Regions from separate parts of the Psychrobacillus sp. FSL H8-0510 genome, predicted to be linked through region 1. Evidence: riboswitches for the same ligand, from Rfam matches in the RefSeq annotation. Region 1 holds a riboswitch; each other region holds the start of a gene.

The links. A riboswitch is a leader RNA that binds a small molecule or an ion and turns the genes downstream of it on or off. The one in region 1 is predicted to bind S-adenosylmethionine.
Region 2: another riboswitch for S-adenosylmethionine. It lies ahead of MHI40_RS13595 (methionine ABC transporter ATP-binding protein); the one in region 1 lies ahead of mtnW (2,3-diketo-5-methylthiopentyl-1-phosphate enolase).
Region 3: another riboswitch for S-adenosylmethionine. It lies ahead of MHI40_RS07915 (MetQ/NlpA family ABC transporter substrate-binding protein); the one in region 1 lies ahead of mtnW (2,3-diketo-5-methylthiopentyl-1-phosphate enolase).

What each region holds. Positions count from the first base shown of each region.
Region 1 is NZ_JBBOYZ010000001.1:3,738,295-3,741,572, forward strand. Features, by position in the region: gene mtnK (S-methyl-5-thioribose kinase) at 1-682, opposite strand, end outside; SAM riboswitch class I at 758-914, opposite strand; SAM riboswitch class I at 1,072-1,176, shown strand; gene mtnW (2,3-diketo-5-methylthiopentyl-1-phosphate enolase) at 1,281-2,495, shown strand; gene MHI40_RS19070 (2-hydroxy-3-keto-5-methylthiopentenyl-1-phosphate phosphatase) at 2,500-3,165, shown strand; gene MHI40_RS19075 (methylthioribulose 1-phosphate dehydratase) at 3,162-3,278, shown strand, end outside.
Region 2 is NZ_JBBOYZ010000001.1:2,675,394-2,678,671, reverse strand. Features, by position in the region: gene MHI40_RS13615 (arsenate reductase family protein) at 1-195, shown strand, start outside; gene gcvH (glycine cleavage system protein GcvH) at 269-649, shown strand; gene MHI40_RS13605 (toprim domain-containing protein) at 724-1,074, shown strand; gene MHI40_RS13600 (thioredoxin family protein) at 1,086-1,406, shown strand; SAM riboswitch class I at 1,441-1,545, shown strand; gene MHI40_RS13595 (methionine ABC transporter ATP-binding protein) at 1,715-2,740, shown strand; gene MHI40_RS13590 (methionine ABC transporter permease) at 2,733-3,278, shown strand, end outside.
Region 3 is NZ_JBBOYZ010000001.1:1,623,601-1,626,878, reverse strand. Features, by position in the region: gene MHI40_RS07925 (hypothetical protein) at 1-189, opposite strand, end outside; gene MHI40_RS07920 (PPC domain-containing DNA-binding protein) at 373-873, opposite strand; SAM riboswitch class I at 1,027-1,142, shown strand; gene MHI40_RS07915 (MetQ/NlpA family ABC transporter substrate-binding protein) at 1,235-2,056, shown strand; gene MHI40_RS07910 (methionine ABC transporter ATP-binding protein) at 2,119-3,144, shown strand; gene MHI40_RS07905 (methionine ABC transporter permease) at 3,137-3,278, shown strand, end outside.

The sequences.
Region 1 (3,278 bases):
CTTCGGCTTCCGTCAAAAAACTTCTTTTTAGCTTGGCTACTTCCAATTTCAACAAGTTGTTATTCCAAATAGCTTCCACTTCTGCTTGTAATGCTGGCTCAAAGTCATTTGTTTCATGATCAAAAAAAGGATCTGTAAAGATTAAGTCCTCTGTGATCTTACATAGCTCGGGGTTAGAAAATTCTACAACAAGTGACTTTTTTTCAAAGGGGTGGAGTGCAAAGTCAGAAGTATTGAAAAGTGTTAAGGCTAGATATTCGCCAATATCGGTTGATAATTTAGGATAGGACTTTCCTTTTATCAAGCCCTCACGAACTATTTCAAGATGAGACAGATCTTCCATGATTGTGATTGCTAAGCTTTCATCAGTTGCATAAACTTTTGGGACTAATCCAACTGCGTATTCTCCATGTTTTTGTAATGCACTAGCTTCGATCTTTGCCCTTTTCAAAGTAAGTGGCCAGCTCTCCCCGATGACCTTTGCATAGGGTAAGGCCTGTTTAATAATAATGCCTTTCTCACCGGATCCATCTGTTACACGGAATACATAATTTAGATTTCCATCACCAATCTCTTCGCAAACTAATGGAGCTTCGCTAGAAAATAATGATAACTCTATCGCCAGTGAAATTACCGTTTCTTTAGTTAATGATTCATATTCTTTCATTGCTACTACCGCCATTATGATCGTCCTCTCATTTACAAAATAAAAAACCTCTTTCCAAAAGAAAGAGGCTTAGAATAAGAGATTCTGAACCTCTTATCTCTCAGAAAGTAAACTTTCTGATGGAATTAGCACCGTGCCTTACGGAATTTTACATTCCGGCGCATAAAGCGCCCCGTCTCACAACGGTATTACGGTCGGTTGCTGGGCGTCATCGGGCCATTATCCCTCTGCCTGCTCTTGATAAGAGTGCGGTACAACTATGATGTTTGTTTAGAATCCTAGCATATTAGAAAAAGCTATGTCAATACAATTTTGAATAATGATAATTTTTCAATTTCTTGTTGACAGAATTTTTAATGCATGGAATAATCAATATAATTTATTAAATACAAACTGAATATTTTTTCTTATTTAGAGCAGGTGGAGGGACAAGCCCTATGATACCCGGCAACCGATTCAATTATGAACACGGTGCTAATTCTTGCAGTCAAATGGCTGAGAGATAAGAAGTTGTTAAGCTATTAACCTCTTCTTATTTGAAGAGGTTTTTTATATTATCTGTCTAGCTCTAGCGCCTAGGCACTTACGCTTTTCTAATATTAGGAGTGAAAAAATGAGTGGAATTACTGCGCACTATCAACTATACGGAAAGTCTGGTTCTTTTGAAAAAAAAGCGGATGATATTGCTCTTGGATTGACTATTGGTTCTTGGACCAATTTAGCCTTTTTAGAACAGGAACAGCTAAAAAAACATAAAGGAACTGTACGATCAGTTACTGAATTTGAAAATATTCTTCACCCTATTCATCCCGAAATAATTAAAGGAGAAATTAAAGTATTCTATCCTGCCGCAAATTTTTCAGCAGATATACCAGCAATTTTAACTACCGTTTTCGGCAAACTATCTCTGGATGGAGAAGTAAAATTATTGGATTTAGAATTTGACACAAATATATTATCCCATTTCCCTGGCCCTCGCTTCGGCATTCAAGGTATCCGAGAAAGATTGGGAGTTTATGAACGTCCACTCATCATGAGTATCTTCAAAGGTGTCATTGGAAGAGATATCGAGTACCTAGCGCAACAACTGAAGCAACAAGCACTTGGTGGAGTTGACCTTGTAAAAGATGACGAAATCCTATTTGACAATCCACTTACTTCTTTTGAAACACGTATCTCTACTGGTCGAGAGGTATTAAGACAAGTGTATGAAGAAACTGGTCATCGTACTCTATACGCAGTAAATTTGTCGGGACGTACATTCAAACTAAAGGACAAGGCCAAAAAAGCACGGGAACTTGGAGCAGATGCACTCTTATTTAATGTCCATGCATACGGTTTAGACGTTCTTCAGGAGTTAGCAGAGGACGAAGAGATTCAATTACCACTCATGGCTCATCCGGCTTATAGTGGAGCATTCACGTCCTCAGGATTTTATGGAGTTTCCACGGCACTTGTTCTTGGTAAGCTTACCCGCTATGCAGGAGCAGATTTTTCATTATTCCCTTCTCCTTATGGCAGTGTTGCACTTGAAAAATCTGTAGCTCTCTCTTTAGGGAAAGAACTAACAAAGCCTAGTGAAGTAAAACAAAGCTTTCCGGTGCCTTCTGCAGGCATTCACCCTGGTCTCGTACCACTGTTAATGAATGACTATGGAATCGACAGCATCATTAATGCCGGGGGTGGAGTACACGGTCATCCGGCCGGTGCAACCGGAGGAGGTTTGGCTTTTAGACAGGCAGTATCGGCTGTTTTGGAAGGTATTCCATTAGAAGAAGCAGCTAAAACCCAGAGTGAATTAAACACAGCACTTGAATTATGGAGGTGATAATATGAGTAATCTTGTAGTTTTTTGTGACTTCGATGGAACTATTACCAATCAGGATAACATTATGGCAATCATGAAAGAGTTTGCTCCACCAGAATGGACATCGATTAAAGATGATATTTTAGGACAACGAATTTCCATACAAGATGGTGTAGCAAAAATGTTCACACTCCTTCCTGTTGAGTCAAAAGATGACATTATCTCTTTTGTGCTTAAGCAGGCAGTCATCCGTGATGGGTTTAGTGAATTTGTCTCGTATGCAAAAAAACACAACATACCACTCTACATCGTAAGTGGCGGCATAGACTTTTTTGTCCACAAGCTACTAGAACCATTCGGGCCATTTACAGGAGTCTATTGTAATACATCCGAATTTTCCAAGGATACAATTCACATTAAGTTTCCGTATAGCTGTGATGATCAATGTACTAGCCAAGGCTGTGGTTGCTGTAAACCCTCTATTATTCGTACCCTTCTTGACCAAGATGCTGTGAGCGTTGTGATTGGGGATTCCATCACTGATCTTGAAGCAGCAAAATTAGGTAATGTCGTTATTGCGAGGGATTTCTTAATCGAAAAATGCGATGAATTGAATATTCCCTATGAACCTTTTGAGAACTTCCACGATGTGATAAAAATTATTGACGCAAAGTTAGGTGTGGAAATATGACTTTACAAGATAAATGGGAAGAACTTGCAGACATAAAAGATGAATTAGCCGTACGGGATTGGTTTATGGGGACGAGCGGTAATCTTGCTATTAAAGTACATGATAATCCTATG
Region 2 (3,278 bases), 1.1 Mb from region 1:
TTCTTTAACACTTCCGGTATGAAATATCGCGAGCTTGGACTAAAAGACAAGCTTCCAACAATGTCAGAAGACGAACAATTAACCTTACTTGCTTCGGATGGAATGCTTATTAAACGACCAATTGTTTTTGACGGGAATAAATTAACGCTAGGCTTCAAGGACCAACAGTTTGAGGATGTATGGAAGACTTCTTAAAGTCACTTGTTTTTACTATTAAAATATGTGAATATAGTAGATGAATGTATTATTAATGGAGAGGGGTATATATATGAACGCACCTAAAGATTTAAAATACTCAGCAGAGCATGAATGGGTAAAAACTGAAGGCGGAAATGTCCGTATCGGTATTACTGAATTTGCACAATCTGAACTTGGAGATATCGTTTTTGTCGAACTTCCACAAGTTGGAGATGAGATCAAAGCAGGAGATCCGTTTGGAAGTGTTGAATCGGTTAAAACTGTTTCTGAACTGTATGCACCAATTAGCGGTAAAGTAGTAGAGGTAAATACAGAACTAGAAGATAGCCCTGAGTATGTTAACGAATCCCCTTATGAAAATGCATGGATGATTGTTATTGAACCATCTGATGCAGCAGAAGTGGATGGTTTACTTTCTCCAGAAAAATACGAAGAATTAATTTCAGAATAATTTCGAAAACGCCGCTTAATATCGGCGTTTTTTTCATATAATATTGGAAAGGGCATAGTTGGGAGAGAGGCTGAATGGCTATTGTCTTTAGTGAAAAGATAATTCTTGTTGAGGGTAGATCCGATAAATTAAAGCTTTTAAAACTGCTGGATGAATCAACAGAAATTATTTGCACCAATGGAACGATATCGAATGTCAGGCTAGAAGAAATTTTAAGTCCTTATGAAGGCATTCCTATTTATGCGTTTCTGGATGCAGATAAGTCTGGTGAGCAAATTCGCTCTGTCGTGAGAAAAGAATACCCTGAAGCGATTCATCTATATACCAATCCGATGTTCTGCGAAGTAGCGACCACACCATTCAAAGTTTTGGCTTCTATATTAAAAAGTGTTAATATAAAAGTGAAAAGACAATATTTACTTTAGGATGATGTAATATGAATGAATGGACCTTAGAACAATGGAACAGCCATAAGAACAGTGGGCAGCTTACCATATTTTATATTTATACACCTATGTGTGGAACCTGCCAAGTTGCTAGTAAAATGATGCAAGTTATAAAAGAGATAAAGCCTTTTTTAATTGGTCAAGCAAATATTAACTATCTTGGAGATTTTGCTATGGATTATCAAATTGAAAGTGTGCCATGTCTGCTAATCGCTAAAGGTGGAACGGTATATAAAAAAATATATGCCTTTCAGTCAGTTCCATTTATCTTGGATGCGATAAAAAGTATTGACGACCAAGTTGTCGTATGATAACATTCGATATACCGACAAATTAATAGTTTTACTCTTATTAAGAGAGGTGGAGGGAAGTGCCCTTTGAAGCCCGGCAACCGTCATGTAAATGAAATGGTGCCAAGTCACGCAAAGCAAATGCTTTGGGAAATGAGAGAATGGATAAATGTTATTAAATTGGATAACTTTAAACCCTTCTGCTCTTTTGCAGGAGGGTTTTTTTAGTTGAAAATGGGAAGAATAAGGTTTTAATACAAAGTAAATTTCAACAACCTGTTAATAATAGATAGGTATAGAATAGTTTAAAGAAAGGGGGCAAGGTTCCCATGATTAGTTTAAAAAATATTTCCAAAAAATTTAGTACGAAACAAGGTACGATTGTTGCAGTGGAAGAGGTGAATCTTGACATAAAAAAGGGTGAGATCTTTGGCATTATTGGTTATAGTGGTGCTGGCAAAAGTACACTCATTCGCTTATTAAATGGATTAGAAAAACCAACTTCAGGTGAAATCATCGTAAATAATGAAGACATCACAAAGATAAATGAAGTGAAGCTTCGCCAAGTAAGACAAAAGGTAAGTATGATTTTTCAACATTTTAATTTGTTATGGTCAAGAACGGTTGAAGAGAATATTGCTTTCCCATTGGAGATCGCCGGTATACCACCAGCTCAACGTTCTCAAAGAGTAAAGGAACTTATTGATTTGGTTGGTCTGGAAGGGCGAGGGCATTATTATCCTTCACAACTATCAGGTGGACAAAAGCAACGGGTTGGGATTGCTCGCGCATTAGCCAACCGTCCAGAAGTACTTCTTTGTGATGAAGCAACTTCTGCATTAGACCCAGAAACTACAGATTCTATTTTAGATTTATTAGTTAGTATCAATGCAAAACTAGGTCTGACAATTGTATTAATAACCCATGAGATGCAGGTTATTCAGAAGATATGTGGTCGCGTTGCAGTTATGGAAAAAGGTCATGTAGTAGAAGAAGGAAATGTGCTAGATGTATTTCAAAATCCGCAACAAACGATTACGAAGCGTTTTGTTTCGCAGGTCAGTGATTCCAATAAGGCGTTGCAAACAATACAGCAATTAAAAGAACTTTATCCAAATGGCAAGCTGATTAAGCTCGTATTTGTTGGGGAGCAGACAGTACAACCAATACTGTCTAGACTTATCAAACAGTTTGATTTGGAAGTAAATATTGTTCAAGGAAATATTTCGCATACACAAACTGGTGCATTTGGTACGCTCATCCTTCAGTTAGAAGGAGAAGCACTACTAATAGATGATGCAATTCGATATATACACGAACAAAAAGTAAATACAGAGGTGATCAACAATGATTAATAATTTGTTTCCTAATGTTGATTGGCCAAAAATGTGGGAAGCCACAGTTGAAACATTATATATGACTGCAGTATCAACAATTTTAACAGCTATTATTGGACTAGTTCTTGGTCTTCTACTTTTCTTAACTAGCCCTCATCAAGCGTGGGCGAACAAATTAGCAAACTGGTTAACAGGAGCTTTCGTCAATATATTCCGCTCCATTCCATTTATTATTTTGATCATTTTGCTAATACCTTTAACGAAGTTTTTGGTCGGAACAATGCGTGGTCCAAATGCGGCCTTCCCGGCTTTAGTAATCGGAGCTGCTCCATTCTACGCCCGTATGGTGTTAATAGCTCTACGAGAAATTGATAAAGGTGTGCTAGAAGCTGCAAAATCGATGGGTGCTAAAACTTCTACTATTATATGGAAAGTATTAATGCCAGAATCTATGCCTGCTTTAGTATCAGGCATAACGGTTACAGCGATTTCACTAGTTGGATATACAGCGATGGCTGGTATTATCGGAGCTGGGGGACTAGGAACATTAGCCTTT
Region 3 (3,278 bases), 2.1 Mb from region 1:
TAACACACCCGCATTTCCTAATGCCACTCCTATACTTTCGTTCTCTGGAAGATGAGTATCCATAATCTTTCTTACTTCTTTATAATAGTCTCCTTTAATAAGGATATATTCAGATTTTGCCTCTAAACCTGCTAATAACTCAGTTCGATTATGTGCTTCATAAGCTTCTATACCATTCACTTTGTACATAAAAATCCCCCTTTCAAGTGTCATAATAATAATTTACGAATATAAACAAACTAAAGTTCCGCTTTTTTCTAATTTTATTTATTCGACTAAACCGCTGCGTTAGTTTAAGTGTAACACTTTTAACATAGCGATTTATTTTAACAAAAATGCCGCCCATTAAATGAGGGGCATTTTCTATTTGTGTTAAAGCTGATTAGGTTTATCTTTTTTCTTTTCTACCGGATAAAACTGATTTGCTCCTGTTTCTTCATCAAACTTTCGCTGAAAATCCATACCAATAGTTTCTGCCAACACTAAATCTACTGTAATAACAGGATTTTCACCTTTCATAAAATGACCACCAAAAATATTGCCATATTGGTCACATATTGTCCCATGGAAATGTGTTTCAAACTGTCCATCTCTTTGACAGACAACTCCCGTCCCCTGCAAAAACTCGATTGGCCCCTCTTTGACAACGAGGTTATTGTACCCTACACCTATGGGTGAATCTTCGTTTGGTATCAAATAAACAAATCCACTTCTTTGAAAACTTCCAAAACAACTAAGAATTGTAGCAGAATTAATTCCATTCACTTTACACAATTCCTCTATTCCTTCTAGCAAATCAGTTCCATATACTAAACGCGCTCCTACTACCTTTCCTAGCTGACCAACTGCAAAGTTTGCTCTTACTTTTGACAACGCTTACACACCCTTTTTGTATAATTATTTATTTTTATTAAACATATACTATTTAGAATGTTATACGCAACTACAAAAAAAGTAGGTTGACTTTAATAAGTTGATGTAGTAAATTATATTTTATGAACTGTTGAAAAACTTAATAGCTGATATCTCTTATCAAGAGTAGCTGAGGGACTGGCCCTATGAAGCTCGGCAACCATCCACCTAATAATCTATGTGGAAAGGTGCTAAATCCAGCAAAACAATTTTGTTTTGATAGATAAGAGAGGACTAACGTATGTATGCGCCTCTCTTTCTTTTGAAAGAGGGGCTTTTATATTTATACAACGTTCTGAATAATTATTTGGAGGAATGGAAAATGAAGAAATTTGGATTTTTATTGTCAACGGTACTTTTATCTGGAGCTCTTGTAGCTTGTGGAGATGATGCAACTTCAGAAGCTAAAGCGATTAATGAGGACAAAATAGTAGTAGGTGTAACTGCTGGGCCACATGAACAAATTGTAGAAGTGGCTGCTAAAGTGGCTGCTAAGGACGGATTAGAAGTTAAGCTTAAAGTTTTCTCTGACTATATTTTACCTAATACAGCCTTATCGGAAGAGGATTTAGATGCAAATAGCTATCAGCATGAGCCATTCCTAGATACGTTTAACGAAGACCATGGCACAGATTTAGTTCCTGTAGGAAAAACGATATTAAATCCAATGGGTGTCTATTCAGACAAATATGATTCTATAGATGACCTGCCAGATGGAGCAACTTTTGGTTTACCAAACGATCCTACAAATGGCGCTCGTGCATTATATATTTTAGAAGAAAATGGCTTTATCAAAATTAAAAAAGATAAAAGAGAATCAGCAAGTATTTATGACATTGAAGAAAACCCAAAAAACCTAGAATTTATTGAACTAGAAGCTGCTCAAATCCCGAAACAACTGAGTGAAGTAGATGCAGCTGCCATCAATACAAACTTTGCACTTGAAGCAGGTATTAGTCCAAAAGAGGATTCCATATTACTAGAATCTTCCAATTCTCCTTACGTGAACTATATTGTAGTCCGTGCAGAAAACAAAGATGATCCGACAATCCAAAAGTTTATCAAAGCATATCAATCGGAAGAAGTTAAAAAATTCATCGAAGAAGAATTTAAAGGTTCAGTTTTACCTAGCTGGGACGAATAATGGAGTCATAAACGTTACCGACTTCGGTAGCGTTTTCTTTAAAAAGAAAGGAAGATCGTGAAATGATTGTATTAGAAAATGTCTCGAAAGAGTTTAATAGTAAAAGTGGAACTGTAAAGGCAGTAAAACAAGTCAATATACGGGTAAATCAAGGAGAAATCCACGGTGTTATAGGATATAGTGGTGCTGGAAAAAGCACACTAATACGTTGTGTAAATTTACTGGAAAAACCTACAGAAGGTAAAGTTTTCATAAACGGCGTCGAACTTACTTCCTTACCCCTCCCTAAATTGCGTAAAACTCGCAATAAAGTTGGCATGATTTTTCAAGGATTTAACCTACTTAAAACAGCAACGGTTTATGATAATATCGCCATTCCACTAAAGCTACTCGGCTATAACAAAGACGAGGTAAAAAAACGGGTGGAGCAATATTTAGACATAGTTGGTTTAACTGACAAGCATACAAATTATCCTAACCAGTTATCAGGCGGACAAAAGCAACGTGTTGCTATCGCTCGCGCACTTGCTCAGGAACCTGAAGTATTGCTTAGCGATGAAGCAACCAGTGCTCTGGATCCAGAAACAACTGATTCCATCTTAGATTTGCTACTAAAGATCAATCGTGAATTAGGAATTACTATACTCTTAATCACGCATGAAATGAATGTCATTCAAAAAATTTGCGATCATGTATATGTCATGGAAAATGGAGTTATCGTGGAACAGGATACAGCTATTAATCTATTTACGAAGCCTACCCACCCTACTACCAAAAAGTTTTTAAATACAATTAGCCAACGGAATTTATCCAATTCATTGATTGCTCAGTTGAATGTTACAGGCGCAGTCACTCGTTTAACATTTGTAGGGGAAAGTACTGGAAAACCGTTATTGGCAGAAGTTAGTCAAAAATTTAATGTTCAGCCAAACATTTTAACTGCTAATATTATCGAATTGAAGAATGGCATCGTCGGAAATATAGTCGTTCACTTAATTGGCGACAAAGAACAAGTGAAAAACGCTATTCACTATCTAGAAGCACAGGGTGTAGCAACGGAAGAATTGGAGGGACATTCTCATGAGTAGAACAGATCAATTTGTAGAGCAATGGCTACCGATTATTGGTGAATCTGTTGTAGAAACATTTCAAATGGTTGGTATTTCCCTTTTCTTCTCTGTACTAATCGGGATTCCATTAGGTATTTTAATCGTTTTAACTA